Regions from separate parts of the Streptomyces sp. NBC_01433 genome, predicted to be linked through region 4. Evidence: riboswitches for the same ligand, from Rfam matches in the RefSeq annotation. Region 4 holds a riboswitch; each other region holds the start of a gene.
The links. A riboswitch is a leader RNA that binds a small molecule or an ion and turns the genes downstream of it on or off. The one in region 4 is predicted to bind cobalamin.
Positions count from the first base shown of each region.

Region 1: another riboswitch for cobalamin. It lies ahead of OG413_RS19820 (prenyltransferase/squalene oxidase repeat-containing protein); the one in region 4 lies ahead of metE (5-methyltetrahydropteroyltriglutamate--homocysteine S-methyltransferase).
Region 2: another riboswitch for cobalamin. It lies ahead of OG413_RS37090 (ABC transporter substrate-binding protein); the one in region 4 lies ahead of metE (5-methyltetrahydropteroyltriglutamate--homocysteine S-methyltransferase).
Region 3: another riboswitch for cobalamin. It lies ahead of OG413_RS23005 (cobalamin biosynthesis protein); the one in region 4 lies ahead of metE (5-methyltetrahydropteroyltriglutamate--homocysteine S-methyltransferase).

Region 1 covers NZ_JAPEPM010000001.1:4,403,710-4,410,838, reverse strand. The annotation lists gene OG413_RS19830 (aldehyde dehydrogenase) at 1-1,310, opposite strand, end outside; gene OG413_RS19825 (MBL fold metallo-hydrolase) at 1,527-2,564, shown strand; cobalamin riboswitch at 2,603-2,733, shown strand; gene OG413_RS19820 (prenyltransferase/squalene oxidase repeat-containing protein) at 2,841-4,097, shown strand; gene OG413_RS19815 (SCO2322 family protein) at 4,268-4,927, shown strand; gene OG413_RS19810 (energy-coupling factor transporter transmembrane component T) at 4,924-6,069, shown strand; gene OG413_RS19805 (ABC transporter ATP-binding protein) at 6,066-7,129, shown strand, end outside.
Region 2 covers NZ_JAPEPM010000003.1:54,081-61,209, reverse strand. The annotation lists gene OG413_RS37095 (iron ABC transporter permease) at 1-586, opposite strand, end outside; gene OG413_RS37090 (ABC transporter substrate-binding protein) at 715-1,782, opposite strand; cobalamin riboswitch at 1,817-2,004, opposite strand; gene OG413_RS37085 (beta-ketoacyl synthase) at 2,239-3,462, opposite strand; gene OG413_RS37080 (acyl carrier protein) at 3,459-3,746, opposite strand; gene OG413_RS37075 (acyl-CoA dehydrogenase) at 3,835-5,868, opposite strand; gene OG413_RS37070 (beta-ketoacyl synthase) at 5,942-7,129, opposite strand, start outside.
Region 3 covers NZ_JAPEPM010000001.1:5,109,862-5,116,990, reverse strand. The annotation lists gene OG413_RS23025 (alpha/beta hydrolase) at 1-868, opposite strand, end outside; gene OG413_RS23020 (class II aldolase/adducin family protein) at 958-1,623, opposite strand; gene OG413_RS23015 (inorganic phosphate transporter) at 1,950-3,209, shown strand; gene OG413_RS23010 (hypothetical protein) at 3,222-3,479, shown strand; cobalamin riboswitch at 3,629-3,760, shown strand; gene OG413_RS23005 (cobalamin biosynthesis protein) at 3,886-4,827, shown strand; partial or broken gene OG413_RS23000 (cobyric acid synthase) at 4,824-6,479, shown strand; gene OG413_RS22995 (putative cobaltochelatase) at 6,929-7,129, shown strand, end outside.
Region 4 covers NZ_JAPEPM010000001.1:5,937,401-5,944,529, reverse strand. The annotation lists gene tsaD (tRNA (adenosine(37)-N6)-threonylcarbamoyltransferase complex transferase subunit TsaD) at 90-1,160, opposite strand; cobalamin riboswitch at 1,390-1,607, shown strand; gene metE (5-methyltetrahydropteroyltriglutamate--homocysteine S-methyltransferase) at 1,770-4,088, shown strand; gene OG413_RS26640 (TetR/AcrR family transcriptional regulator) at 4,556-5,146, shown strand; gene OG413_RS26635 (SMP-30/gluconolactonase/LRE family protein) at 5,161-6,216, opposite strand; gene OG413_RS26630 (NAD(P)/FAD-dependent oxidoreductase) at 6,419-7,129, shown strand, end outside.

The DNA of each region.
Region 1 (7,129 bases), 1.5 Mb from region 4:
GTGCCCGTCCTGATCCGGCGGGCGATGTCGATGCCACGTTCGGTATCGGCGGTCCATACGCTGCCGCTGAGCCCGTACTCGGAGTCGTCGGCGATGCGTACCGCCTCCTCCTCGTCCCCGTACGGGAGCAGGCAGATGACCGGGCCGAAGATCTCCTCGCGGGCGATGCGCATGGAGTTGTCGACATCGCCGAACAGGGTCGGTTCGACGTACCAGCCGCGTTCCTGGGCGGCCGGGCGGCTGCCGCCGGTCAGGATCTTGGCGCCTTCCTCCTGGCCGATGCGGATGTAGTCGAGGGAGCGCCGCTGCTGGCGTTGCGCCACCAGCGGGCCGATTTCGGTCGCCGGGTCGAGCGGGTCGCCGATCTTGAGCGCTCCGGCCGCCGCCGCGAACGCCTCGGCGATCTCCTCGTAGCGGGAGCGCGGGGCGAGGATGCGGGTCTGGGCCACGCACGCCTGGCCGTTGATCATCCAGGCGAAGGGGACGATGCCCGCGACGGCGGCGTCCAGATCCGCGTCCGGGAGGATCACGGCGGCGGACTTGCCGCCCAGTTCCAGGGTGACGCGGGTCAGGTTGCGGGAGGCGACCTCCATGACCCGGCGTCCGGCGGCGACCGAGCCGGTGAAGGAGACCTTGTCGACGCCGGGGTGCCCGACCAGGTACTCGCTGACCTCGCGGTCGGCGGGCAGGATCGACAGGACGCCCTCCGGCAGCCCCGCCCCGGCGGCGATCTCGGCCAGGATGTAGGCGTCCAGGGGCGTTTCGGGCGAGACCTTGAGCACGGCGGAGCAGCCCGCGAGCAGGGCGGGCGCGAGTTTGGCGGCTGCGGTGAACTGCGGGACGTTCCACGGCACGACCGCCGCGACCACCCCGACCGGTTCGCGGCGCACGAGCAGCGGTCCGAGGGCTCCGTCGCGCCGTTCCTCGTACGGGAAGGAACGGGCGACCGTGAGTGCCGAGTCCCAGACCATCATCGCGGCGAGCGCCTGCACCATGACGCTGGAGCTGTAGGGGGTGCCGTTCTGCGAGCTGATGACGCGGGCGAACTCCTCGTAACGTACGGCGAAGGCGTCCTTGATCCGCGTGATCACCTCGATCCGCTCGTCCACGGTCATCCGCGGCCAGGGCCCCTCGTCGAAGGCCCGGCGGGCGGCGGCGACGGCGCGGTCCACATCGGCCTCGCACGCGTGCGGGACGCGGCCGATGACCTGTTCCGTGTGCGGCGAGATCACCTCGATGACGTCGCTGCCGAGCGGATCGGTCAACTCCCCGCCGATGAACAGTTTTCCGTGTTCCACGAACTCCGTCATGGCTGCTGCCTCCCGCGACCGGCACGTACCTGACTGCGCATCCGACCAGCGCATCTGACTAGGTGTCAGAACTGATACCAGTTACCGTTCCAGGAGTCCACGGCTGCAACAAGTTCTCGTTACAGTGAGTCCGGCGCACACCGGGGGATCACCGAGTCGTCCGGAGACATCCCCGACGTCCGGACGGACGGCGGGGACAGAGATTTGGGGGAGCCCATGACGCAGGTGACCGACCACGGCGGAGGCGTCCACAGCATCAAGGTGCCGATCCCGGACAATCCCCTCGGCCACACCCTCGTGCACCTCGTCGACACCGACCGGGGCCCGGTCCTGGTCGACACCGGCTGGGACGACCCGGCGGCCTGGGACACCCTCGTCGCGGGGCTCGCCGCGCTCGGTGTCGCCGTCGCCGACATCCACGGCATCGTCATCACCCACCACCACCCCGACCACCACGGGCTCTCCGGCCAGGTCCGCGAGGCGTCCGGGGCCTGGATCGCGATGCACGCGGCGGACACCGAGATCGTCCGCCGCACCCGCGCGACGCAACCCGCCGCCTGGCTGGCGTACCTCACGGAGAAGCTCGCCGCGGTCGGCGCCCCCGAGGAGCACCTCGCCCCGCTGCGCGCCGCCCGCGAGAGGGGCCGGATGCGCACGCTGCCCGGCCTGGGTGCCGCGCTGCCGGACCGGGAGATCGTGCCGGGCGAGCTGCTGGACCTCGCGGGGCGCCGGGTGCGGGCGATCTGGACCCCGGGGCACACCCCCGGCCATGTCTGCCTGCACCTGGAGGAGGACCACCCTGCGGGTCTGCCCGGCCGGGGACGGCTGTTCTCCGGTGACCATCTGCTGCCCGGGATCAGCCCGCACATCGGGCTGTACGAGGACCCGGACGACACCACGGTCACCGACCCGCTCGGCGACTACCTCGACTCGCTGGAACGGATCGGCCGGCTCGGGGTCGCCGAGGTGCTGCCCGCGCACCAGTACGCGTTCACGGACGCCGCGGGGCGCGTACGGGAGCTGCTGGAGCACCACGAGGACCGGCTGACCGGGCTGCTGGCGCTGCTCGCCGTGCCGCTCACCCCGTGGCAGCTGGCCGAGCGGATGGAGTGGAACCGGCCCTGGGCGCAGATCCCGCACACCTCGCGGTCCATCGCCGTCTCCGAGGCCGAGTCCCATCTGCGGCGCCTGGTGAAGCTGGGGCGTGCGGAGGCGGTGGTGGGCGGCGACCCGGTGACGTACGTCGCGGTGTGACGGAGCCCTCCGGCCCGGCCGCGAGGGAGGTCCCGCGCGCCCCGGTAGAGTGAGCAGGTCGTCATCATGCCCGTACAGGGGGAAGCCGGTGCGAATCCGGCGCTGACCGCGCAACCGTGAGCCGCCGCACCGGCGGTGAGCCGGACCACCCTGCCGGAGCGTGACCGGCTCGTGCCACCGGGACCCCGGTGGCCGGCACCGTCGAGGTATACGGGGCCGGAGCCCGGTGCCTCGGTGTGCCCGTGCCCGGCCCTCGCAGGAGAGGCCCAGCCAGCCATGACCGTACGACGCAGCGTCAGCGCGCTCGTGACCACCGCCGTACTCCTGGCCGCCGCCGCCCCCGCCGCGGTCGCCGCGCCGAGCCCTTCGCCGTCCGCGAAGGCCGATCTCCCGCCGGGCCTGTACGGCACCGGGGACCCGACGTACGACGGGGTCTGGCGGCAGTCGCTGGCCTTCCTCGCCCAGAAGGTCGAGTACGTCACGCCGGCCACGCAGTCGGTGGAGTGGCTGGTGGGCCAACAGTGCGACAGCGGTGCCTTCCCCGCGTACCGGGACGCCGGCAAGCCGTGCGACGCGTCGACCGTGATGGACACCAACGCCACCGCCGCCGCCGTCCAGGCGCTCGTCGAGCTCGCCGTGCACCGTGAGGCCGTCGACAACGGCGTCACCTGGCTGAAGTCGGTCCAGAACGAGGACGGCGGGTGGGGCTACAACGCGGGCAGCCCGAGCGACGCCAACTCCACCGCCGTCGTGATCGGTGCCCTCGCACGGGCGGGCCTCCTGCTGGGCGACGTCACCACCGACGGCGGCCGCACCCCCTACGCCGCACTCCAGAGCTTCGCCATCCCGTGCGGCGGCAAGGACGGCGGCGCGTTCGCCTACCAGCCCGGCAAGGACGGCAAGCTCACCGCCAACGCGGACGCCACGGCCGCCGGGGTGCTCGGCGCGATGGGCAAGGGCCTCGCCGTCGGGAACTCCAACGCGGTGAAGGACCCCGTCTGCACGAAGGGCACCGGCCTCACCCCGGAGCAGACCGCGCAGAACGGGGCCCACTACCTCGCGGGCGCCCTCGGCGCATCGCCCCACCTGAACCTGCCGCCGATGCCGGGCGCCGACGACACGGCACCGAAGCCCGACTTCGGCAACACCGCGGACGCGGTCGCCGCCCTGGCCGCCTCCGGTCACAAGGACAAGGCGGCCGCCTCGGTCCAGTGGCTGGAGAAGAACGCGAAGAGCTGGGCGCGGGAGGGCGGACCCGCCGCGACCGCCCAGCTGATCCTCGCCGCGCACGCGACCGGCACGGACGCCCGTGACTTCGGCGGTGTCGACCTCGTCAAGCAGCTCAACGCGACCGGCCCGGCTCCCGCCGCCACCGCCGCCCCCTCACCGACCGCGAGCGGCCAGCAGCCGAAGGGCGACACCAGCAGCGACGACGGCGCGCTCGGCGTCTGGTGGCTGGTCGGCATCGGCCTCGTCGTCGGCGTCGGCATCGGTTTCCTGATCAGCCGGCGTGGGAAGAACGCGCGGCTGTGAGGCGCGCGCGGGGCGGATCACCGCTCCGGACACCGACCACCGCTCCGACCACCGCTCCGACTGTCGCGGGGGCTGTTGTGCGGGCTGTTGTGCGGGCCTGCGCACCGGCCGTCACGCGCGTCGGCGCGCTGACCGCCGCTCTGGTGCTCGCCGTCGCCGCGACCGTGTCGATGCTGCTGGGTGCCGGGACGGCGCACGCGGCCGGATACCGCTACTGGTCGTTCTGGGAGGGCAACGGCAAGACCTGGGAGTACGCCACCCAGGGGCCGTCCCTGGTCCGCCCGGACGACGGCACGGTGCAGGGCTTCCGGTTCTCCGTGAGCCAGGACTCCCAGGACGCGGCCCGGCCGCGCCGGGCCCCCGACTTCGGGGCGATCTGTGCGGGCACCCCCGCCGAGGACGGCACCAAGCGGGTCGCGCTGGTGATCGACTCCGGTACGGCGGCGGACGCCCCCGACGGGGAGACGCCGCCCGCGCCGCGTACCGCGTGTGCGCGGGTCGGACCGGACGCGAGCACCGCGGAGGCGCTCGCCTCGGTGGCGAAGCCGCTGCGGTACAGCGGTGACGCGCTGCTCTGCGCGATCTCCGGCTATCCGGCATCGGGCTGCGGGGACCAGGTCTCCGGCGACAGCGACGGTGACGGAAGCGGTGACGGCGGCAAGAAGTCGACCGCGCCCGGGGATTCGACCCCGGACTCGGCGTCCGCCGCCGCCGGGAACGACGCCGACGGGAACGGCGGCAGCCTGCCCTCGGCCGGTGTGCTGGTCGGTGTCGGCGCCGTACTGCTGCTCGGGATCGCCGCCGTCCTCCAGGCCCGCCGCCGCCGATGACCCGCCCCACCGGCACGGCCCGGCTCCACCGTTCGCTGCGGGCGCCCGAGGCCGACCGCGGCAACGCGCTGCCCGCCGGGGCGTGGTGGCTGTGGGCGCTGGGACTGGCCACGGCGGCTTCGCGGACCACCAACCCGCTGCTGCTCGGACTGCTGGTCGGCGTGGCGGGCTATGTGGTGGCGGCGCGCCGTACGGACGCGCCGTGGGCCCGTTCGTACGGGGCGTTCATCAAGCTCGGACTCTTCGTCGTCGGGGTGCGGCTGCTGTTCTCGGTGTTCCTCGGTTCGCCGATCCCGGGGACGCACACCGTGTTCACCCTGCCCGAAGTGCCCCTGCCCGACTGGGCGAAGGGGGTCAGGATCGGTGGCCGGGTCACCGCCGAGCAGCTGCTCTTCGCGCTGTACGACGGGGCCAAGCTGGCGACCCTGCTGATCTGTGTCGGCGCGGCGAACTCACTGGCCAACCCGGCCCGGCTGCTGAAGTCGCTGCCGGGCGCGCTGTATGAGGTGGGGGTCGCCGTCGTCGTCGCGATGACCTTCGCGCCGAACATGGTGGCCGACGTGGTGCGGCTGCGCACCGCGCGGCGGCTGCGGGGCAGGCCCGCCGGGGGCATCGGGGCCGTCGCGCAGATCGGCCTGCCGGTGCTGGAGGGCGCGCTGGAGCGTTCGGTCGCGGTGGCGGCGTCGATGGACGCGCGCGGCTACGGGCGCAGCGCCCAGGTACCGCCCGCAGTCCGGCACACCACGAATGTCCTCACCCTGGGCGGTCTGCTCGGGGTGTGCGCGGGCACGTACGGGCTGTTGGCCTCGCAAGGGGCGGTGTACGGGCTGCCGTTGCTGCTCGCCGGGCTGGTCGCGGCGATGGCCGGGCTGCGGCTCGGCGGGCGCCGTTCGGTACGGACCCGCTACCGCCCGGACCGGTGGGGGGCGCGGGCCTGGCTGGTGGCGGGCTCGGGTGCGGTGGTCGCGGCCGCGATGATCTGGGCGGGCGGCGTGGACGCGGAGGCGCTGCACCCCGGCGTCGTACCCCTGGCGGCCCCGGTGCTGCCGCTGTGGCCCGCGGCCGCGACGCTGATCGGGCTGCTGCCCGCGCTGGTCGCGCCGGTACCGCCGTCCCCCAACGGCTCCAAGGAGCAGGCGTGATCAGGTTCGAGCAGGTTTCCGTACGGTACGAGGGGACGGGCTCGCCCACCTTGTCGGGGGTCGATCTCACCGTGCCCGAGGGCGAGTTGGTGCTGCTCGTCGGCCCGTCCGGGGTCGGCAAGTCGACGCTGCTCAGTGCCGTGTCCGGCCTCGTTCCGCACTTCACCGGCGGGGTGCTGACCGGCCGGGTCACGGTCGGCGGCCGGGACACCCGTACCCACAAGCCCCGTGAACTGGCCGATCTGGTCGGCACGGTGGGCCAGGACCCCCTGGCCCATTTCGTCACCGACACGGTCGAGGACGAGCTGGCGTACGGCATGGAGTCGCTGGGTCTGGCCCCCGAGGTGATGCGGCGCCGGGTCGAGGAGACGCTCGATCTGCTGGGCCTGGCCGGGCTGCGCGACCGGCCGATCGCCACGCTGTCGGGCGGCCAGCAGCAGCGGGTAGCGATCGGTTCGGTGCTCACACCGCACCCGAAGGTGCTGGTGCTGGACGAGCCGACGTCCGCGCTGGACCCGGCGGCGGCCGAGGAGGTCCTGGCCGTGCTCCAGCGGCTGGTGCACGACCTGGGCACGACGGTCCTGATGGCCGAGCACCGGCTGGAGCGGGTGGTCCAGTACGCGGACCAGGTCGTCCTGCTGCCGTCCCCCGGCGCCACGCCGGTGATGGGCGCGCCCGCGGACATGATGGCGGTGTCGCCCGTCCGGCCACCGGTGGCCGAACTGGGGCTGCTGGCGGGCTGGGACCCGCTGCCGCTGTCGGTGCGCGATGCCAGGCGCCGGGCATCGGGACTCCGGGACCGGCTGGCATCGGTCCGGCCCCCCACGGTGTCGGCCGGGTCGGCGGGCGGTCCGGTAGGCGGATCGGTGGGCGGATCGGTGGGCGGTCCGGTGGGTGCTCCGGTGGGCACGGCAGACGGTCCCGTGGATGCCGCCCCGGCACCGGCCACCGGTGCGGTACGCCGCGGGCCGCTCGCCCGGCTGCTGGGGCGCGGGAGCGCCGCCACCGCGCGGGACGCCGTCGCCGACCCCGTCACCCGGGTCGACGGCCTCGGGGTCCG
Region 2 (7,129 bases), on a different contig from region 4:
AGACCCCCACGTCGCTCCAGCCGACCCCGGCCAGCGAGCCGAGGAGCCAGAACAGCACCCCGCGGGTCTGCTCGGCGTCGGCCGCGGTCATGACGACGAAGGAGGTGAGCGCCGAGAACAGCTGCATCGCCGCGACACCGGAGAGCACGACCCGGTCGACCGTGCCCCCGAGGGTGTGGCTGAGCAGCAGGACGAGGGCGAACGAGCACAGGGCCCCGATGAACGCCCCGGTCGAGATCGACACCGCTCCCCCGCCGACCCCGAGGACGACCACCACGACCGCGCCGGTCGAGGCGCCCGACGAGACTCCCAGGACGAAGGGGTCGGCGAGCGGGTTGCGCAGGAGCGACTGCATCACGGTGCCGCACACCGCGAGCCCGGCGCCGCACACGGCGGCGAGCAGGGTGCGGGGCATGCGCAGGTTCCAGATGATGCCGTCCCGGATCGGAGTGAGTGTCGATTCACCGACGCCGAGATGCGCGGCGACGGCGGACCAGACGTCGGGGACGGAGATCCGGGCCGGCCCGATGGTGACGGCGACCGCGACGGAGAGCGGGAGCAGCGCGAGACCGCAGGTCCACAGCAGTGCGACACGCGTGCGCCGTACGCGGGCACGGGCGCGAGGCGCATGGGGCCCGAGCGCCCCGCCCGGGCCGGAGGGTTGTGCGGGCCGGGTCTTCCCCGCCGGTGCGGCGGCGGCGCGTTCGGTGTCCGTCACCCGCTGAGTCCGAAGTCCCGGAGTCCGGCGGCGACGCGTTCCAGACCCTCGACCGTCCGGATGGACGGGTTCAGGGCCTGGCCGCTGAGCAGCACGTACCGCCGGTGCTTGACCGCGTCCATGTTCTTCGTGACGGGGTTGGACTCCAGGAACGCGATCTTCTTCGCGGCGCTCTCGGCGGTCTGTGCCTTGCGGGTGAGGTCACCGATGACCAGGACGTCGGGGTCGCGGTCGGCGACGGTCTCCCAGCTGATCTGCGGCCATTCCTCGTGGGTGTCGTCGAAGACGTTCTTCGCGCCGAGTTCCCTGGTGATGATGCCGGGGGCGCCGCAGCAGCCGGCCAGGTACGGGGCCTTGGAGTCGGAGAACCAGTAGAGGAGGCTGGCGTCGGCGGCGTCGCTGTCCGCGGTCGCCTTCGCCACCCGGGCCCGCAGCCTGCCGACAAGCTGCTCGCCCCGCTCCTCGACGCCGAACACCCGAGCCAGGTCACGCACTTCGGCGTAGACGCTGTCCATGGTCAGCTTCGCGGTGCGGGATCCGTCACCGCCCCTGCTGTTGTCCTTGCCGGTGCAGTCGGCGGGCGAGACATAGGTGGGGACGCCGAGTTCCTCGAACTGGTCGCGGGGGGCGACGCCGCCCTTGGCGAGCGTCGAGGCGAACGACGCGCTGACGAAGTCGGGTTCCTTGTCGAGGACCTTCTCCGACGAGGGCCGGTTCTCGGCGATCCGCTCCACTTCCGCGTTGGCCTTCTCCAGCCCCTTCATGACCGGGTCGGTCCAGGTGGAGGTGCCCGCGAGCCTGTCGGCGAGGCCGAGGGAGAGGAGGATCTCCGTCGATCCCTGGTCGAGGGAGACGGCCCGTTCCGGTGCGGCCCCGACGGTGACGGTGCGGCCACAGTTCTCGATGGTGACGGGGTAGCCGTCGGCGTTGCTCCCACCGGCCGTCGAGGATTCGGTTCCGCCACCGCAGCCGGTCAGCAGGACGAGTCCCGCCGTGAGCAGGGCAGCGGCACGTACGGGCTGGGCTATGGGCGGCACGGGGTCCCTCTGCGTCTCTGGGCTCATGCGCGGAGCCCGTGGTACGGAGCGCTGCGTCCCGGTGGGGGCCGCAGGTGCCAGCAGGTTTTCGGACTCGGGTTCCTTCGGACGGGGCGCCTTCCCGGAGCACCGTGGTGTTCCAGTGGCCGTGGCCCCGCCCGTCCCCCTCACCGCTGCGCGTCAGTTCCGGTTTCGCACCGGATTCCCTGACTCCTTGCGTGGAGTTCGACTGGCGTTGGCAAGCTATCACGCGCTGTGCCGGGTCCCGGTGGCAGTGCGTCGCGGCCGGTTCGACGAGGGCTGACTCGTAGCGGGCGCGTGCGTTGAAGGGCTGCGCGACGACGGCAAGTGCGTTGCGCCGCGTGAGTTGCGGCCGGTGCGTTGCGGCCGGTGCGTTGCGGCCGGTGCGTTGCGGCCGGTGCGGCCGGGAGGTCGTCCCGCCGCACCGGCCCGAAAGTGTCTCCGTCGGCTACCGGCGCTCGGCTACGGGCGCTGCAGAGCGACCACGGCGTTGTGGCCGCCGAAGCCGAAGGAGTGGCTGACGGCCCGCCGTACCGGCAGCCGCAGCGGGAGCTTGGTGACGCAGTCGATGTCGAACTCGGGCGCCGGGGCGTCCAGGTTGGCGATCGGCGGTACGACACCGTGCTGAAGCGTGAGGATCGTCAGCCCGGCCTCGATGGCACCGGCTGCCCCCATGCAGTGCCCGAGTACGCCCTTGGGGGCGGTGACGGGCGGCCGGTGCGGGTAGGCCCGGCTGATGAGGGCGGCTTCGGTGGCGTCGTTCAGCGCTGTGGAAGTGCCGTGCGCGTTGACGTGGTCGACGTCTTCGGCGCGCCATCCGGCGTCCCGCAGTGCGGCGTCGACGGCTGCTCGGGCGATGGTGCCGGAGGGATGCGGGCTGGTGGGATGGTGGGCGTCCGTCGTGGCGCCGGTGCCCGCGAGCAGCGCCCTGGGGGTCGTGCCCCTGGCGCGGGCGTCCTCGGCCCGTTCCAGCACCATGATGGCGGCGCCCTCGCCCATCACGAGTCCGGCCCGGTCCGCCGCGAAGGGCCGGCAGAGCCTGGACGGGTCGCCGTCCCGGAGCGCCGCTGCTCCCGAGCGGGCGAAGCCGGTCATGGCCACCGGGAACACGATCGACTCGGTGGCTCCGGCGATCGCGATGTCGCACTGCCCGGTGGCCAGCAGATCGCGGGCCACGGAGAGCGCGGTGACCCCCGACGAACAGGCCGTGCACGGCGCCAGACTGGGGCCGGTCGCCCGCATCTGGATGGCGATCTCCGCCGCGGGCATGTTCGGGATCGTGAGGAGGATGCCCGCGGGTGAGGTGGCCGCGGGGCCGCGCCGGTCCAGTGCGACGGCCTGTTCGGTCAGTCCGGCGGAGCCTCCGCTGCTGGTGCCGACGACCACGGCCACCCGGGTCCCGTCCCAGCCTGCGGGGTCCAGGCCGGCGTCGGCGACCGCTTCCCGTGCGGCCAGGACGGCGAACTTGACGTACTTGCCCATGCGGAACGCGGTACGGCCTCCGACCGCGGCGTCCAGATCGATGCCCGAGACCGTGCAGGCGAAGTCGACCGCGCAGCCTTCGAGCTCAGGGACGGTGCGGGCGGGTGAGACCCCGGCGCAGACGCCGTCCCAGGTGGTGTCGGTGTCGTTGCCGACCGGGGTGATCATCCCCAGGCCGGTGACGGCGATGGCGGGCTTGTTCATCGGGCGCAGCTCACCGGCACCGCACCGTCGACGGCCGCACGGATGAACTCCGAGATGTCGGTGAGTGTGGCGTCCTTGTAGAGCGTGTCCGCGTCGGCGTCGACGCCCAGCGTCTCCTTGATGATGACGGCGAACTCGGCGACGGCCAGGGAGTCCATCTCCAGACTTTCCATCGTCGACTCCGGGAAGATCTCGGAGTCGGGCACCTTGAATGTCCCGGCCAGGACCTCGGTGATCTTCGGGTGAATCGTCCTCGCGGCCGTCACGGTCTTCGCGGTGTTCACTGTCTACCTCTCATCGGCATGTACCTCGAACGGCGGGTAGTTGAACGCATCTACCCACCGCCGAAATAACTGGATGACGACGTTCCGGTTACGCCTTCCGGCGAACCGATTCGTCTACGCTCACCTGCGGCTTCTCCAGCCACCGGGACAACACGGAGGTCGTTCCCCAGTACGCCAGCAGAACGCCGCCGACGCCGGCCGCCCCCACGCTTTCGCGCACCGAACGGCGGCGGATACGGTCCCGGACGCGCATGCGCGCGGACCGTGTCTCCCGCCCGCCCTGGCCGCACTGCGACGCCCGGTCCTCGCCCCGGTGCCAGGCTCCGTCGGGGTCGTCGTAGGCGTCCGCGTAATCGGGCCCCGCGATCGGCCGGTCGGCGAGCAGCGCGTCGGGCAGAGCGAACGAATCGACCAGCGCGGGGGCGTGCTCCGCGACCGCGGCGATCAACCGCTCGATGGCGTCCGGCAGCTCCTTTACCTGATCGGCGGTCACCTGTCCGGCCGCGAGCAGGTCGCCGCTGTTGCGGTCCACCCACTGAAGGGCGAACAGCCGCTCCAGCTCCCCCAGTCGGTCCCTGGCCGGTCCTTCGGGCAGGCCCTCCACGGCGTGTGCGTACGCCTCGGCCGCCTGCCGGTACGCGTACGCCTCGACACCGCGCAGGGCCGGTCCGGAGGCCGCGTTCCAGCGGCCGAGGAAGTCGCCGAACGGTGCCGCGCGCATCCGCTCCCGGGCCCGGGTGAAGCAGATCTCCTCCACCGCCGCGAGAAGCCTGCCGAGGAACCGCGGGTCGGCCAGGTCGCCCGGGGCCGCGGGGGCGGCGGACCCGTCCCGCGGTGCGAAGCCGAACATCATCTCGGCGGCCGCCTTGGCATGGATGGCGAGATTGTCCCCCTCGGCGGTGATCACTCCCTCCACGCCGCTGAACACCTCGGTCATGCCGTTGTTCTCCAGCAGCCCCTGCGCTCCGCACCTCTCCCGGCACTCGACGATGACATCGCGGGCCTGCCAGGTGATCCATCCCTTGGCCACGGCGACCAGGCGCTCCGCGTCGTCCCGGTCGGCGTCGGTGCGCTCCTCCCACCGCTGGAGCGCCCTGCGGTGCAGCAGGCTCATCGCGAAGACCGTGGCCATCGCCCCGGCGAGCGGGCCGTGATGGGTCCGGTGGGCGTACACCGGTACCCGCTGGGAGGCGCGGGAACCGGTGATGAGGCGGTGGCCGCCGTAGCGGACGGCGATGGCCAGGGTCACCCGGGCGGATCCGACCGCGCAGGCACTCATGGAGATCTTGCCGGGGGCGACCCGCTCGATGGAGGCGAGGAACCGGCGCCTGCGGTTGGCCACTTCACTGGTGAACTCCCCGCGGTCGCCGACCGCGCCCTGCTCACCGGCCAGCAGGGCATCGCGCCCCACGAAGTACCGGTCGAAGGAGGTCAGGCAGTGGTCGACCGGGCTGCCCATCCGGGCGGGCAGCCGCCGCACCCGTACGCCGGGCAGGGGGCGCACGTCGTCGGTGAGCGGTGCGAGGAAGAGGAACACGCCGTGGTCGGTGCCGTCGACCCGCAGCCGGGCGGCCACCAGCCCGGCCTTGGGTCCGCCGGCCGGGCCGGTGTTGGGCATGAACTTCTGCGCCCCGCTGTGCGGGGTGTGCAGGACGAAGCCGTCGCGTTCGCGGTCGTACGTCGCCGTGGTCTCGACAGCCGGCGCGTCGTTGCCGTGCGCCACCTCCGTGCACAGGAAGGTTCCGGTGCGCCGCAGTTGGAGGAATTCCGACAGGTCGCGGCGGCAGCCGTTGTCGTGGTCGAGGAGGCTGCCGAGGAAGAGGTTGTAGTGGATGCCCGCGACCGTGGCCAGCGACGGGTCGGCCGGGCTGAGCCATTCGTGCAGGGCGGCGAGGGCACGCGGATCAGCGGCCAGCCGGGCGGCGCTGTCGATCGATTCGTTGAGGATCCGCAGGCGGTCGTAGGAAAGGGCGAGCCGCTCGTCGGGGGTTCCCGAGGCGGGACGGCGGAAAGGTTCCGTGGTGAGCAAACGCCGCCAGAACCCGTGCTCCTGACGGAAGTTCTCACCGTAGAGCACCCGGGTCAGCAGATCTGTGGTCGACGTGGGGGCCGAGCTATTCATCATTACGGTCACGGACGTAGAACGATCAAGGAACGGCGAGGACACCCCTCGCCGTTCCCGGATATAGCGCTGGTCAGACCCTTTGGAATGCGAGTGCGACATTGTGGCCGCCGAAGCCGAAGGAGTGGCTCACCGCGGTCTCGACCCGCTGGTGGCGGGGCTCCTTGGTCACGCAGTCGAGCGGGAAGGCGTCCGGCAGGGAATCCAGGTTGGCGATCGGCGGGATGAGGGACCGCTCCAGGGTCAGCACGGTGGCCACCGCCTCGATCGCGCCCGCCGCCGCCAGGGTGTGTCCGACGACGCCCTTGGGCGCGGTGACCGGGGGCCGGTGCGGGAAGAGCCGGGAGATGAGGATGGTCTCCATGGCGTCGTTGAGCGGGGTGGAGGTGCCGTGGGCGTTGATGTGGTCGACATCTCCCGGCTTCCAGCCCGCCTGCCGCAGGGCCGCCTCGACCGCCCGCTGGGCGCCCCGGCCGCCGGGCTCCGGCGCGGTGGGGTGGTGGGCGTCCGTGCTGGACCCGGCCCCGGTGAGCAGGGCGCGGGGACGTCCGCCCCTGGCCCTGGCCCCGTCCGCGCGTTCCAGGACGAGCATGGCGGCGCCCTCGCCGATCACGAAACCGTCCCGGTCCGCCGCGAACGGCCGGGAGGCGCCCGCCGGATCGTCGGTCCGCGTGGACAGGGCGCCCATCCTGGCGAAGGCGGCGACCACGAGCGGGGTCAGCACGGACTCCGAGCCACCGGCCACCACCACGTCGCACTCGCCGCTGCGCAGCAGATCGCGCGCCACGGCGATGGCGGTGGCCCCCGAGGCGCACGCCGTCACGGGCGCCAGGCTGGGGCCGTGGGCCTTGAGCGCGATGGCGACCTCTCCGGCGGCCGCGTTGGGGATCATCATCGGGACCAGCAGCGGGGACACCGCGTCGGGGCCCCCGGCCGCCAGCCTGGCGGCGTTGTCGACGAGTACGGACACGCCGCCGACCCCGACGCCCAGCACCACGCCCACCCGGCCACCGTCCCAGCGGGCCGGATCGAGCCCGGCGTCCGCGACCGCCTGCCGGGCGGCGACCACGGCAAGCTTCACGAACCGTGCCATCCGCCACACCGAGCGTCCCCCCACCGCCGCGTCCAGGTCCAGGCCGTCGACCGAACAGGCGAAGTCGACGGGCAGGCCCGCGAGTTCGTCGCAGCGCCGGGCCATGGAGTATCCGGAGCACAGCCCTTCCCAGAAGCTGTGCTCGTCCGCACCCGCGGGAGTCACCAG
Region 3 (7,129 bases), 830 kb from region 4:
CGCGCACGGCGAGCGGCAGCAGGGCGGACGGGACGTGGCGGGCCGCGGCGAGGGCGCGCAGGGTGACCTGCCAGTCCATGACCGGGGAGTCCAGGACGAGGCCGCTGATGCGGTCCCGGAGCGCGGAGTTGACCGCGGCGTGCAGTGCCATCGAGGCGCCGGTCGACCAGCCGTGCAGGACGACGCTCTCGGCGCCGTAGCGCAGGGCGTAGCGGATGGCGGCGTCCAGGTCGCGCCATTCGGAGGCGCCGAAGTGGCCGAGGCCGTCGGTGGAACGGGGGGCTCCGGCGTCGCCGCGGTAGGCGAGGTCGAGCACGGGGAGCCGCTGGTCGTGCAGGAACTCCATCAGGTTCATGGGGTGTTCCCGGGTGGTGCCGAGGCCGTGCACGGTGATCACCCAGGTGTCCCGGGCGCCGGGCACGAACCATGCGGGCAGGATGCCGAGTTCGCCGGGGATCTCGACCTCCTTGTGGTCGAGACCGAGGGCGCTGCCGGGGTCGCCGCTGTACAGCTCGGGGGTGAGGCGGACCTTGCTGCCCGCCTTCAGGGTCCCGTGGTTCACCCGTTCCAGCCTGCGGACGACGGTGTCCGGGGCGTGCGGCGCCTGTTCGGTCACCGGCCCGACGACGGCGTGCACACCGGGGCCCACCAGTCCGTACGTGCCGGGCCGGAGCGCGGCGAACGAGCGGGTCAGGGTGACCTGCCCGGCCGCCGTGGCATGCACGGTGACTCTGCGGTCGGCGGGGAGGGGACGTCCGGACGGCACCTTGAGGGCGGCGTCACTGGCGTACCGGCCGGCCGCGACCGCTGCCGCGCCGGCGCCGAGGATCGTGGTGACGGCCACTGCCGTCGCTGTTGCCGGGCGCACGGCTTCAGTGTCGTGGCGTGCGGTGCGCGGTGCCAGTGGGCGGGGGCCGTCCGGTGCGGAGCCCTCGCCGGGAGCGCCGGGAGGGTGGATCAGCCGGGTTGGCCGTATCCCTTCAGGGCGTCGGTCACCTCGCGCAGCTGGGCCGGGGAGAGCAGGGTCGGGCGGTGGCCCGGTACGGAGCTCGCGGTGAGCCAGAGCCTGCACAGCCATTCGAGCTGGGCGGTGCGGTCGTACGCCTCGTCGAGGGTGTCGCCGTAGGTCACGGTGCCGTGGTTCTGCAGGAGGCAGCCGGTGCGGTCGCGCAGGGCGGTGAGCATGTTGTCGGCCAGCTCCCGCGTTCCGTAGCGCGCGTAGGCGGCCGTCCGGACGGGTCCGCCGAGCAGGGCGGCCGCGTAGTGCACCAGCGGGACCTCGGTGACCAGGGTGGAGACGGCGGTGGCGTGCACCGCGTGGGTGTGCACGACGGCGGCGGCGGAGCTGTTGCGGTACACGGCCAGATGGAGGGGAAGTTCGCTGGTCGGGGCCAGCTCACCGAGGATCTGGCGCCCTTCGAGGTCGACGCCGACCGCGTCCTCGGGTCGGAGCCGGTCGTAGGGCACACCGCTGGGGGTGACCAGGACGGTCCCGCCGACGCGTGCCGAGACATTGCCCGACGTGCCCACGACCAGGCCGTCCGCCGCGGACCGCCGGGCCGTGTCGACCACGCTCCGCCAGACCCGTTCGATCGCGTCCCGGGACTGATCGCTCGCGCTCATGCGGGAATCGCCCGTGCCGGAATCGCCCGTGCCGGAATCGCTCATGCGGGGATCCTAGGGTGACGTCCCGGCGGCCGGGACCCCTCGCGACCCCGGGTGACCGGAATCTCTTACGAGTGACAGAACCGCGGCTCAAAATCTTCGCCAAGCGGGGGCAAAGGGCAGTCCTCGCACCGCCTCAGGGGCGTAACCAGGCCCCTCGCGTACACAAGCGGAGTGATCCCAATCCATTTGGGATCACCACAGCGCCCCGCCCAGTTCATCTTCCGTTCACTCAGGTTGCCTACGGTCCACGAGCCACTGACGTCGAACGATTGCCTGGGTAAATGGAACACATCACGCTGCTGCTCGCGATTGTGGTCGTGACAGCTCTCGTGTTCGATTTCACGAACGGTTTCCACGACACCGCCAACGCGATGGCCACCACCATCTCGACCGGCGCCCTGAAGCCCAAGACAGCGGTGGCCATGTCCGCCGTTCTCAACCTGATCGGCGCGTTCCTGTCGGTGGAGGTCGCCAAGACGATCTCCGGCGGGATCGTCAACGAGGACGGCCTCAGAACCGAGGTCATCTTCGCGGCGCTCGTCGGCGCCATCCTGTGGAATCTGCTGACCTGGCTGGTCGGCCTGCCCTCCAGCTCCTCCCACGCCCTGTTCGGCGGCCTCATCGGCGCCGCCGTCATGTCGGCCGGCTGGTCCTCGATCAACGGCGGCACCGTCGTGACCAAGGTGCTGCTGCCCGCGATCGCCGCCCCGCTCGTCGCCGGTCTCGCCGCGCTGCTGGCCACCAGGCTGACGTACCGTCTCAGCCGCAAGGTCACCGACGAGGCGCAGCTGAAGTCGACCGCCAAGGGCTACCGGGCCGGCCAGATCGCCTCGGCCGGTCTCGTCTCGCTCGCCCACGGCACCAACGACGCGCAGAAGACGATGGGCATCATCACCCTGGCCCTGGTCACCGGTGGCGTCCTGTCCCCCGGCTCCAACCCGCCGGTCTGGGTCATCGTCTCCGCCGGTGTCGCCATCGCCCTGGGTACGTACCTCGGCGGCTGGCGCATCATCCGCACCATGGGCAGCGGCCTGACCGACCTCAAGCCGCCGCAGGGCTTCGCCGCCCAGACCAGTGCGGCCACGGTCATCCTGGCCTCCTCGCACCTCGGTTTCTCGCTCTCCACCACCCAGTCCTGCTCCGGCGCCGTGATGGGCGCGGGCCTCGGCCGTAAGGGGGGCGTGGTCCGCTGGTCCACCGCCACCCGGATGTTCGTCGCCTGGGGCCTGACCCTGCCGGCCGCGGGCCTGGTCGGCGCGGGCGCGGAGTTCCTGACCAAGCAGGGCGGCTGGGGCGTCGCCGTCGTCGCGGTCCTGCTCGTCGCGGGCTCCGGTGCCATCTGGCTGCTGTCGCGCCGCAAGCCGGTCGACCACACCAACGTCACCGGCGGCGGCGCGGAGGACGAGCCCGCGGGCGTCGTCACCACGGCCATGGCCGCCGTCACCCCGCCCCCCATCGGCACCACGGCCACGGACCTCAAGACCACCATCTCGGCTCCGGCCGGAACGCCCGCCGACCCGGCGCGGCCGGCCACGGTGTAAGGACAGATCCCCATGAACATCGACTGGGCAGCTCTCGCCTCCGTCTTCGGTGTCAGCCTCGTGGTCACCGTGGCGCTGGTCGGCCTCTTCACGCTCGGCATCATCGGCCTCTCCAAGCAGGCGTCGACGCAGGCTTCGACGGCACAGGGTTCGACGGCGCGGGCGGGCGGCTCCGGCGGCGCGTTCACGCCGGTCCGCGCCGGTGCGTACCTCTGCTTCGCGCTGTGCGTGGCGGCGGTCGCGTACGGGATCTATCTGATCGTCGCCTGACCCGCGTCACCGCTCCTCCATCGGGCCGGACACACCGTGTGTGTCCGGCCCGATGTGCGTCTGGGCACACTGCGGCCCCGCAGGTCAACGGCAAGTTGACGGGCGTTCTCACAGCGTGGTGGACTGCCGGAGCCGTTTACGGCGACAGCAGAGGAAGCCGGTGCGAATCCGGCGCGGTCCCGCCACTGTCACCGGGGAGCAGTCCCCCACATCGGAAGTCACGGTCCGCCGACGCGGGCTGGAAGGCCGGGGGAACTGCGGATCCGGAAGCCAGGAGACTCTCGTCGCCGGTCACGTCGAACCAGGGCGCGGACCCTGAGTGAGGACATACGCCATGCCTGGCCGCCGTGCGCCGGAACCTGTGTCGCCCCCTGCGAGAACCTCCCGCACCGCGGTCGGCTGAGCCATGCGTGCCGACCGCATCTTCGCGTACGGCGCCACGGCCGGACTGATCGGTGACCGCCTGCTCGGTGACCCCCGCCGGGGGCATCCCGTCGCCGGGTTCGGCCGGGCGGCGGCAGCCACCGAGCGCCTGCTGTGGCGCGACCACCGCGGGCGGGGCGCCCTGCACACCCTCGTCTGCGCCGGAGGCGCCGCGGGAGCCGCCGCGCTGGCCTCCCGTGCCGTACGGGGCCGCCCCGCCGCGGCTGTCGCGCTGACCGCCGCCACCACCTGGTCCGTGATCGGTGGTACGTCGCTGGGCCGTGAGGCGCGCGCCATCGCGGGCGCGCTCGCCGCCGGGGACATCGACGTGGCCCGGGAGCGGCTGCCTCATCTGTGCGGGCGTGATCCGCACTCGCTCGACGGGCCGCGGATCGCCCGCGCCGTGGTCGAGTCCGTCGCCGAGAACACCTCGGACGCCGTCGTCGGCGCCCTCGTCTGGGGCGCCCTGGGCGGGGTCCCCGGACTCGTCGCCTTCCGGGCCGTCAACACCCTGGACGCCATGGTCGGCCACAAGTCGCCCCGCTACCGGCGCTACGGCTGGGCCTCGGCCCGCCTGGACGACCTGGCGGGATGGCCCGGAGCCCGGCTGACAGCCGCGCTGGCCGTGGTGGCCGGGGGACGTCCGGGCGAAGCCGTACGGGCGTGGCGTGCGGACGCGGGCAGCCATCCGAGCCCCAACGCGGGTCCGGTGGAGGCCGCGTTCGCGGGGGCGCTCGGCGTACGGCTCGGCGGGACCCTGGCGTACGCCGGGCGCGTTGAGCACCGGCCGGTGCTCAACGCGCCCGGTCGGGCGGTGGAGAGCGCCGACATCGAGCGAGCGGTGCGACTGTCGCGCCGGGTGAGTGCGCTGGCCCTCGGCGTGTGCGTGGCGGGCCGGCTGATCGCGGGACGGAGACGGACATGAGCGGCGGACTGCTGGTCGCCGGAACCACATCGGACGCGGGCAAGAGCGTCGTCACGGCCGGGATCTGCCGGTGGCTGGTGCGCCAGGGGGTGAAGGTCGCGCCGTTCAAGGCGCAGAACATGTCGCTCAACTCCTTCGTGACCCGCGAGGGCGCGGAGATCGGCCGGGCCCAGGCGATGCAGGCCCAGGCCGCCCGGGTGGAGCCGACCGCGCTGATGAACCCGGTGCTGCTCAAGCCCGGCAGTGACCGTTCCAGTCAGGTCGTCCTGATGGGGAAGGCGGTCGGTGAGATGAGCGCCCGCGGCTATCACGGAGGACGGCAGGAGGCGCTCCTCGGGACCGTCGTGGACTGTCTGGAGCAGCTCCGGGGCACGTATGACGCCGTGATCTGCGAGGGGGCGGGCAGTCCCGCCGAGATCAATCTGCGGCGCACCGACATCGTGAACATGGGCATCGCGCGGGCCGCGCGCTTCCCCGTGCTGGTGGTCGGCGACATCGACCGCGGGGGCGTCTTCGCCTCGTTCTTCGGTACGACGGCACTGCTGAGCGCCGAGGACCAGTCGCTGGTCGCGGGTTACCTCGTCAACAAGTTCCGCGGCGACGTCTCGCTGCTGGAGCCGGGTCTGGACATGCTGTACGGGCTGACCGGGCGGCGCACGTACGGGGTGCTGCCCTTCGCGCACGGCCTGGGCATCGACGAGGAGGACGGTCTGCGCGTCTCGTTGCGCGGTGCCGTACGGGAGTCGGTCGTCGCGCCGCCGCACGGCGAGGACGTGCTGCGGGTCGCCGTGTGTGCCGTACCGCTGATGTCGAACTTCACCGATGTGGACGCGCTGGCCGCCGAACCGGGTGTGGTGGTGCGGTTCGTGGACCGGGCCGAGGAACTGGCCGACGCGGACCTGGTGATCGTGCCCGGTACGCGCGGGACGGTGAAGGCGCTGGCCTGGCTGCGGGAGCGGGGGCTCGCCGACGCGCTCGTGCGGCGGGCGGCCGAGGGGCGGCCGGTGCTCGGCATCTGCGGCGGGTTCCAGGTGCTCGGTGAACAGATCGAGGACGAGGTGGAGTCGCGGGCCGGACAGGTCGACGGGCTGGGGCTGCTGCCGGTGCGGATCCGGTTCGAGCGGGCCAAGACGCTCGCGCGGCCGGTCGGTTCGGCGCTCGGGGAACCGGTGGAGGGGTACGAGATCCACCACGGGGTCGCCGATGTGCGGGGCGGCGAGCCGTTCCTGGACGGGTGCCGGGTGGGCTCGGTGTGGGGGACGCACTGGCACGGGTCGCTGGAGAGCGACGCGTTCCGGCGGCGGTTCCTGGCGGAGGTCGCGCGGGCGGCGGGGCGGCGGTTCGTGGCCGCGCCGGACACGAGTTTCGGGGCGCTGCGGGAGGAGCAGTTGGACCGGCTCGGGGATCTGGTGGAGGAGCACGCGGATACGGATGGGTTGTGGCGGTTGATCGAGGGTGGGGCGCCGGGGGGGTTGCCGTTCATCGCGCCGGGAGCGCCGGTGGTGGGGGCGGGTGTGTCTGCGGGTGGTGGTGCGTCGTCTGTGGGGGGTGGTGCGCCTGCGGCGGGCTTGTCTCCCCGCCCCGCCCCTTCCCGAAACCGGGGCTCTGCCCCGGACCCCGGTCCTCAATCGCCGGACGGGCTTGAAGTTGCCCGCCACGCGGCGCAGGAGCCGGACAGGCTTGAAGTTGCCCGCCACGCGGCGCAGGAGCCGGACAGGCTTGAAGTTGCCCGCCACGCGGCGCAGGAGCCGGACAGGCTTGAAGTTGCCCGCCACGCGGCGCAGGAGCCGGACAGGCTTGAAGTTGCCCGCCACGCGGCGCAGGAGCCGGACAGGCTTGAAGTTGCCCGCCACGCGGCGCAGGAGCCGGACAGGCTTGAAGTTGCCCGCCACGCGGCGCAGGAGCCGGACAGGCTTGAAGTTGCCCGCCACGCGGCGCAGGAGCCGGACAGGCTTGAAGTTGCCCGCCACGCGGCGCAGGAGCCGGACAGGCTTGAAGTTGCCCGCCACGCGGCGCAGGAGCCGGACAGGCTTGAAGTTGCCCGCCACGCGGCGCAGGAGCCGGACAGGCTTGAAGTTTCGGATGTCAACAAGGAGGCCCTGTGAGTACGCCGTATCCCTTCACCGCGATCGTCGGGCAGGACGATCTTCGGCTCGGGCTGTTGCTGAACGCCGTCAGTCCGGCTGTCGGCGGGGTGCTCGTGCGGGGGGAGAAGGGGACCGCCAAGTCCACCGCCGTGCGGGCGCTCGCCGCGCTCATGCCGGAGGTCTCCGTGGTGCCGGGCTGCCGGTTCTCGTGTGAC
Region 4 (7,129 bases):
AAACCGGCGACGTCCGCTCCTCTCGGCGCGCGGGACACCGGCGTGCGCGAGCAGTTACCCGCCTCGGAGAATCCTGACGCGGGCAGCCATCAGGCGGCCCTCGCCGCGGCCGCCCCGGGGGTCAGTGCCGCGTATTCCAGGGGCGCGGACGGGTCGATCGACACGTCGAGGGGGGCGGGCTCGGCTCCTGCTCGTACGAGGAGGTCGCCGACAGCCGCGATCATCGCGCCGTTGTCCGTGCACAGGGTCATCGGGGGCACGCGCAGTCGCACGCCCGCGGCCGCGCACCGCTCCTCGGCGAGCGCGCGCACCCTTGAGTTCGCGGCGACACCGCCGACCACGACGAGGGTCCTGACGCCGTGGTCCCGGCAGGCGGCCAGCGCCGTGCGGGTCAGCACATCCGCGATCGCCTCCTGGAGCGAGGCCGCGCCGTCGGCCACCGGCAGCTCACGGCCCCGGTGTCCCTCGGCCCAGCGCGCGGCGGCGGTCTTGAGACCGGAGAAGGAGAACGCGTAGGGGTCCCCCTTCCGCCCGGTCAGCGGGCGGGGGAAGGCCACCGCACGCGGATCGCCTCCCCGGGCGGCGCGGTCGATGGCCGGGCCTCCCGGATACGGCAGGCCGAAGACCCGGGCCACCTTGTCGAAGCACTCTCCGGCGGCGTCGTCCAGGGTGTCCCCCAGGTGCGTGATCGGATCGCGGGCCAGGTCCCGTACGAGCAGCAGGGAGGTGTGCCCGCCGGAGACGATCAGCACCACACAGGGATCGGGCAGCGGGCCGTGCTCCAACGTGTCCGCGGCGACATGCCCCGCCAGGTGGTGCACCCCGTACAAGGGGGCGTCGATCGCGTAGGCCAGGGCCTTCGCGCCCGCGAGGCCGACCTGGAGCGCCCCGGAGAGGCCCGGCCCCGTGGTGACCGCCACCGCGTCGATGTCGGACAGCCGCAGACCCGCCTGGTCGAGGGCTTGCCGGACGACAGGGGTGAAGGCGTGCAGATGCGCCCGTGCGGCGATCTCCGGGACCACGCCGCCGAACCTGGCGTGCTCGTCCATGCTGGACGCCACCGCATGAGCGAGCAGACGGCCCTGCGAGACGATCCCCGCGCCCGTCTCGTCGCACGACGACTCGATCCCCAGCACAATGCCCCCCGCCGCCACCGGCATCTCCTTCACAAACAGGCTTTCCGCACATGCAGTGTAATTGCAACTCATACGCAATAAGCCCGCCGGGCCGGGACGGTTTCGCGAGGGGCCCGCGGTGCGTGGAGAGCGGGGCGTGCGGCAGACAGCGGCCTGCGGCACGCTCCCTCCGGCCTGACCCGTCGGGCGGATCCCGTGTCTCACGTCACGTTCCGGATGGTGAACATCGGTGCCCCGGAGGTGGCCCGCCCTCTACTCTGGCGGTGCAGCTGGTTCGCCCTGTCCGCCAGGCAGACGCGTCGTAAGAGGGAACCCGGTGGGAATCCGGGACTGCCCCGCAGCGGTAAGTGGGAACGACCGCCGTCATACGCACTGGATCCGGTCGGATCCGGGAAGCGACGGCCACTAGGAATCTGCCCCCGGCAGATGTGCCCGCGAGTCCGAAGACCTGCCCGTTGCCCGTACGCGACCCCTCGTGTGCGGATATCCCGGTGACCTCGTGGGCGGGTCGGCGTACATGCCAGACGGAACTCCACGCCGGTGGCGTGCGCAGGATCCGTCCGGTTCGTCACCCCTTCGCGTCCGTGTCCCGTCTCCGGGATCTCAAGGAGTCATCTCGCGAAGGAGATTTCCGTGACAACCGAGCCCGCAGCCGCGGCAGCACAGGCCACTGTGTACGGCTACCCCCGCCAAGGCCCGAACCGGGAACTGAAGAAGGCGATCGAGGGCTACTGGAAGGGCCGCGTCGACGCCGACACCCTCCGCACCACCGCCGCCGACCTGCGCCGCACTAACTGGCAGCAGCTCACTGAAGCCGGCATCCACGAGGTCCCGACCGGCGACTTCTCGTACTACGACCACGTCCTCGACACCACCGTCATGGTCGGCGCGATCCCCGAACGCCACCGGGCCGCCGTCGAACTCGACGCGCTGGACGGCTACTTCGCGATGGCGCGCGGCACGCAGGAGGTCGCGCCGCTCGAAATGACCAAGTGGTTTGATTCGAACTACCACTACCTGGTGCCCGAGTTGGGCCCGGACACTGTCTTCACCACCGACTCCACCAAGCAGGTCGCGGAATTGAAGGAGGCCCTCGCCCTGGGCCTGGCCGCCCGCCCCGTCCTGGTCGGCCCGGTCACCTACCTCCTGCTCGCCAAGCCCGGGCCCGGTGTGCCCGCGGACTTCGATCCGCTCACCCTCCTGGACCGCCTGCTGCCCGTGTACGCCGAGGTCCTCGCCGACCTGCGCGCGGGGGGCGCGGAGTGGGTCCAGCTCGACGAGCCCGCGCTGGTCCAGGACCGCACCCCGGCCGAACTGAACGCCACCACCCGCGCCTACCGCGACCTCGGCACCCTCACGGACCGACCGAAGCTCCTGATCGCCTCCTACTTCGACCGGCTCGGCGACGCGTTGCCGGTGCTGGCGAAGGCTCCGGTGGAAGGCCTCGCACTGGACTTCACCGAGTCCGCCGCAGCCAACCTGGACGCCCTCGCCGCGGTGGGCGGACTGCCCGGCAAGCGGCTGGTCGCGGGCGTGGTCAACGGCCGTAACGTCTGGGTCAACGACCTCACCAAGTCCCTTTCCACACTGGGCACGTTGCTCGGTCTTGCCGACCAGGTCGACGTGGCCGCGTCCTGCTCGCTGCTGCATGTACCGCTCGATGCCGCAGCCGAGCGGGACATCGAGCCGCAGATCCTGCGCTGGCTCGCGTTCGCACGGCAGAAGACGAGCGAGATCGTCACGCTCGCCAAGGGATTGGCCCAGGGAACCGATACGATCGCCGCCGAACTCGCCGCCAACCGCGCAGACTTGGCCTCCCGCTCCGGCTCGGGGCTCACCAGCGACCCCGCCGTACGGGCCCGTGCCACCGCCGTCACGGACGCCGACGCTCGCCGCTCCCAGCCGTACACGGAACGGACGACGGCCCAGCGCGCGCACCTCGGGCTGCCTCCGCTGCCGACCACCACCATCGGGTCGTTCCCACAGACCGCCGAACTACGCACCGCGCGGGCCGACCTGCGGGCGCGGCGGATCGACACGGCCGGTTACGAGGAGCGGATCAGGACCGAGATCCAGGAGGTCATCTCGTTCCAGGAGAAGACCGGCCTGGACGTCTTCGTGCACGGCGAGCCCGAACGCAACGACATGGTCCAGTACTTCGCCGAGCAGCTGACGGGCTACCTCGCCACACAGCACGGCTGGGTCCAGTCCTACGGCACGCGGTACGTCCGGCCGCCGATCCTGGCCGGCGACATCTCCCGCCCCGAACCGATGACGGTGCGCTGGACGACGTACGCCCAGTCCCTCACCTCACGCCCGGTCAAGGGCATGCTCACCGGGCCGGTCACCATGCTGGCCTGGTCCTTCGTCCGCGACGACCAGCCACTCGGCGACACCGCCCGCCAGGTCGCCCTCGCCCTGCGCGACGAGGTCAACGACCTGGAAACGGCAGGGACTTCGGTCATCCAGGTCGACGAGCCCGCCCTGCGCGAGACGCTCCCGCTGCGGGCGGCCGACCGCCCGGCCTACCTGTCGTGGGCCACCGAGTCGTTCCGTCTCACCACCAGCGGCGTGCGTCCGGACACCCAGATCCACACCCACATGTGCTACGCCGAGTTCGGCGACATCGTCCAGGCCATCGACGACCTCGACGCCGACGTCATCAGCCTGGAGGCCGCCCGCTCGCACATGCAGGTCGCCCGCGAACTCGCCGCGCACGGCTACCCGCGCGAGGCGGGACCGGGTGTCTACGACATCCACTCCCCGCGCGTACCAAGCACGGCCGAGGCAGCGGCCTTGCTGCGCAAGGGACTTGAGGCCATTCCGGCGGAGCGGCTGTGGGTCAACCCGGACTGCGGCCTGAAGACGCGCGGCTGGCCCGAGACCAAGGCGTCCCTGGAGAACCTGGTCGCCGCGGCCCGCACGGTCCGCGGTGAGCTGCCCTCGGCCTGATCGGGAAGATCCCCGAGGGGCCGGGGTGCCGACCAGCACCCCGGCCCCAACGGGCGGCGCCCCGGGCCCGGCCCGACTAACGGCGCGCGGCGCGCGGCAGCGGAGGCGGAGGCGAAGGCGAAGGCGGAGGCAGCATCCCGTCGGGTCAGGACCGCCATGGCTTCAGGGTCGGACTGATCGCACGTACCGAGGCGAAGCTGGACGCCCTGGTCGATGAGCCGGCCGCGCCGGGCGTCACCGCCGCGGCCTTCCCCGCCGATATCCGCGACGGCACGTCCTGCCGGAGACGCGCGCCCGTGGCGAGCGCACGCCGCCGCTGACCAAGGACGTTTCCTCGACGGTCCCGGCTCCCTTCCGGGCCCTCGTCGGCCGGCGGGTCCGCGTGGCGCCGGACACCGCGGGTTCCGACGGCGGCGCACACCATCGGCAGGCCCGAGCCCGCTCCGTCCGGCCGGTACGCTTCCGGGGTGACGCAGCACCCCATGCCGGACGAACGGCGACCCGCGAACGACGGGCCGAAGGCCGCCGCCCGCAACCGGGCCGCTCTGGTCACCGCCGCCCGGGAGATCTACGCGGAGTACGGTCTGGACGCGCCGCTTTCCGCGATCGCGCGCCGGGCCGGGGTCGGACAGGGCGTTCTGTACCGGCATTTTCCCGACCGGGCCGCCGTGGCGACCGCCGTTCTGGAGGAGAACGTGCGGCAGGTCGAGCAGGCAGCCGCGGCCGAGGACGCGACCCTGGCCGACGCCCTCGGTGTGATGACGTGGCACCTTACGGAGTCGGCGGCTTTCATCGGCCTCTTACACGTTGAGGGAGCGGGCGGTCGCTCCGACATCCACGCGCACGCCCTGGCCCTATCCGAGCGGGTCGAGCGTGGTCTGCGGGGTCACCTGACGGATGGTCACCGACTGAGTGCGTCGGACGACCTCATGCTCGCGGTCGCCATGGTCTCCGGCGCCGTCACCGGCCCGACCCGTGAGGATCGGGAACGCCGAGCGCTGGCTGCCTGGCGGCTGCTCGGCGTCGAGGTGGGACCGGTGCGGCCCTTCAACGGGTGAGTGCGGGAGCGGTGTCAGCCGCCGTTGGACTGCCGGATGCCTTCCGCCGGGGCGTCGAAGGCGTACAGGTAGCCCCCGGCGGGCCCGCTGACGGTCATGTACGCCGTGGTTCCGCCGGGCGTGATCGCCACGTTCGTCACCGACTCAAGCCCTGTGTCGCGGGCGGGTATCTCGACCGTCGCCAGACGCTCACCGTGCTGGTCGTACACGACCATCGCGGCCCGGCCGTGCAGTCCCTGGTACAGGTTGCCGTCCGCGTCCACGGCGATCGAGTCGGTCTGCGCGATCCCCCCGTCGACGCGGACAGCGGTGTGCTGGGAAGCGACGCCTCCCTGCGCGTCGAGGCGGAGGTAGGAGATCCGGTTCTGTGTCAGCTCGCTGATCCACAGCCCTCGGTAGTCCGCGTCGAACGAGATGCCGTTCGTCGCGGCCAGATCCTCGGCCAGGACGGTGGCCTTCCCGCCGTCGCGCTCGATCCGCACCACACGCCCGTGCGCCTCGCCCTCGGCCAGGCCGCGTGAGTCGCTGACGTACAGGTCGCCCTCCTCGTCGAAGGCGATGTCATCGGGGTTCATCCGCGCTCCGTCGACCTTGCCGGAGAAGAAGGTCCGCGGATCACTGCCGTCCGGGGCCAGGCTCACGACCTCGCCGTGGGCGTAGTCGGTCAGGTAGAGCCGTCCGTCGTACGGGCTGAACTGTGCCGAGGTGTAGGCCCCTCGGCCGTCGGTGTGGACCGCCCGCGACGTCTTCTTCTCGACGTCGACGCATATCACCTTCGGCTTGCCCGCGGGGGCGGTGACGTCGACGACGAACAGGTGGCCGTCCTCGTCGAAGGTCGGACCCTCCAGCAGGGTCATCCCGGTCTCTTCGTGCACCCGCGTCAGCCGCATGACCTTGTGCGCGCGGATGGTCCTGTCCGCGCCGGTGAGGGCCGCTCGGTCGCTGACGTCACTGGGGCCACTGGGGCCACTGGGGCCACTGGGGCCACCCGGGTCCGTACCGCATCCGGTGAGCGCCAGCGCGCCCATCGTGGCGAGCACGGCAAGGGATCGGATCGGGAGTCGTCGCATGGGGGATCACTCTTCCTGTCCGCTGTGTGCGGGTGCCGCGGGCCGGGAGGTTCGCATGCGCCCCGACCGGGCGCGTGGACGTGTTCCGGCCGAGTGCCGCGGTACGCCCGCGCTTCAACCGGACACCGCTGTCCGGTAGTTGCTACCGTAGCGGACGGCCGTTCACTCCGGGGCGGCCCGATCGGCAGGATCGAGGCCCCACATGACACCCCCTCAAGCGTCGGCTCCCGACGACCTCACCGCGCTGAGGCAGCGATACCGCCTCGAACGCGAGCGGCGCGTACGGCCCGACGGCGCCCGCCAATACCGCGACGCCGAGACCGAGTTCGGCTACTACGCCGCCGATCCGTACGCGGGAGAGCCGGCCGCGCGTGATCCGCTGCGCGACACCGTCGATGTCGCCGTGGTCGGCGGTGGATTCGGCGGGATCCTCGCCGGGGCGCGGATGCGGCAACAGGGGGTGACGCGCGTCCGGATCGTGGAGAAGGGCGGCGACTTCGGGGGCACGTGGTACTGGAACCGGTACCCGGGCGTCCACTGCGACATCGAGTCGCACGTGTACCTGCCGATGCTGGACGAGACCGGATACGTACCGGAGTGGAAGTACGCTCCCGGTGAGGAGATCCGCCGCCACGCGGTGCGGGTGGCACGGCAGTTCGACCTCTACCCGGACGCCCTGTTCTCCACCGCGGTCACCTCGCTGACCTGGGACGGGGAATCCGGGACATGGATCGTGGCCACCGACCGCGGCGACGCGTTCCGGGCCACGTACGTCGTCACCGCCACCGGCACTCTCTCCGAGCCGAAGCTCCCCGGGATACCCGGCATCGAGGACTTCACGGGCCACACCTTCCACACCTCGCGGTGGGACTACGCCTACACCGGCGGCACCGCGGACGGCGGCATGACCGGC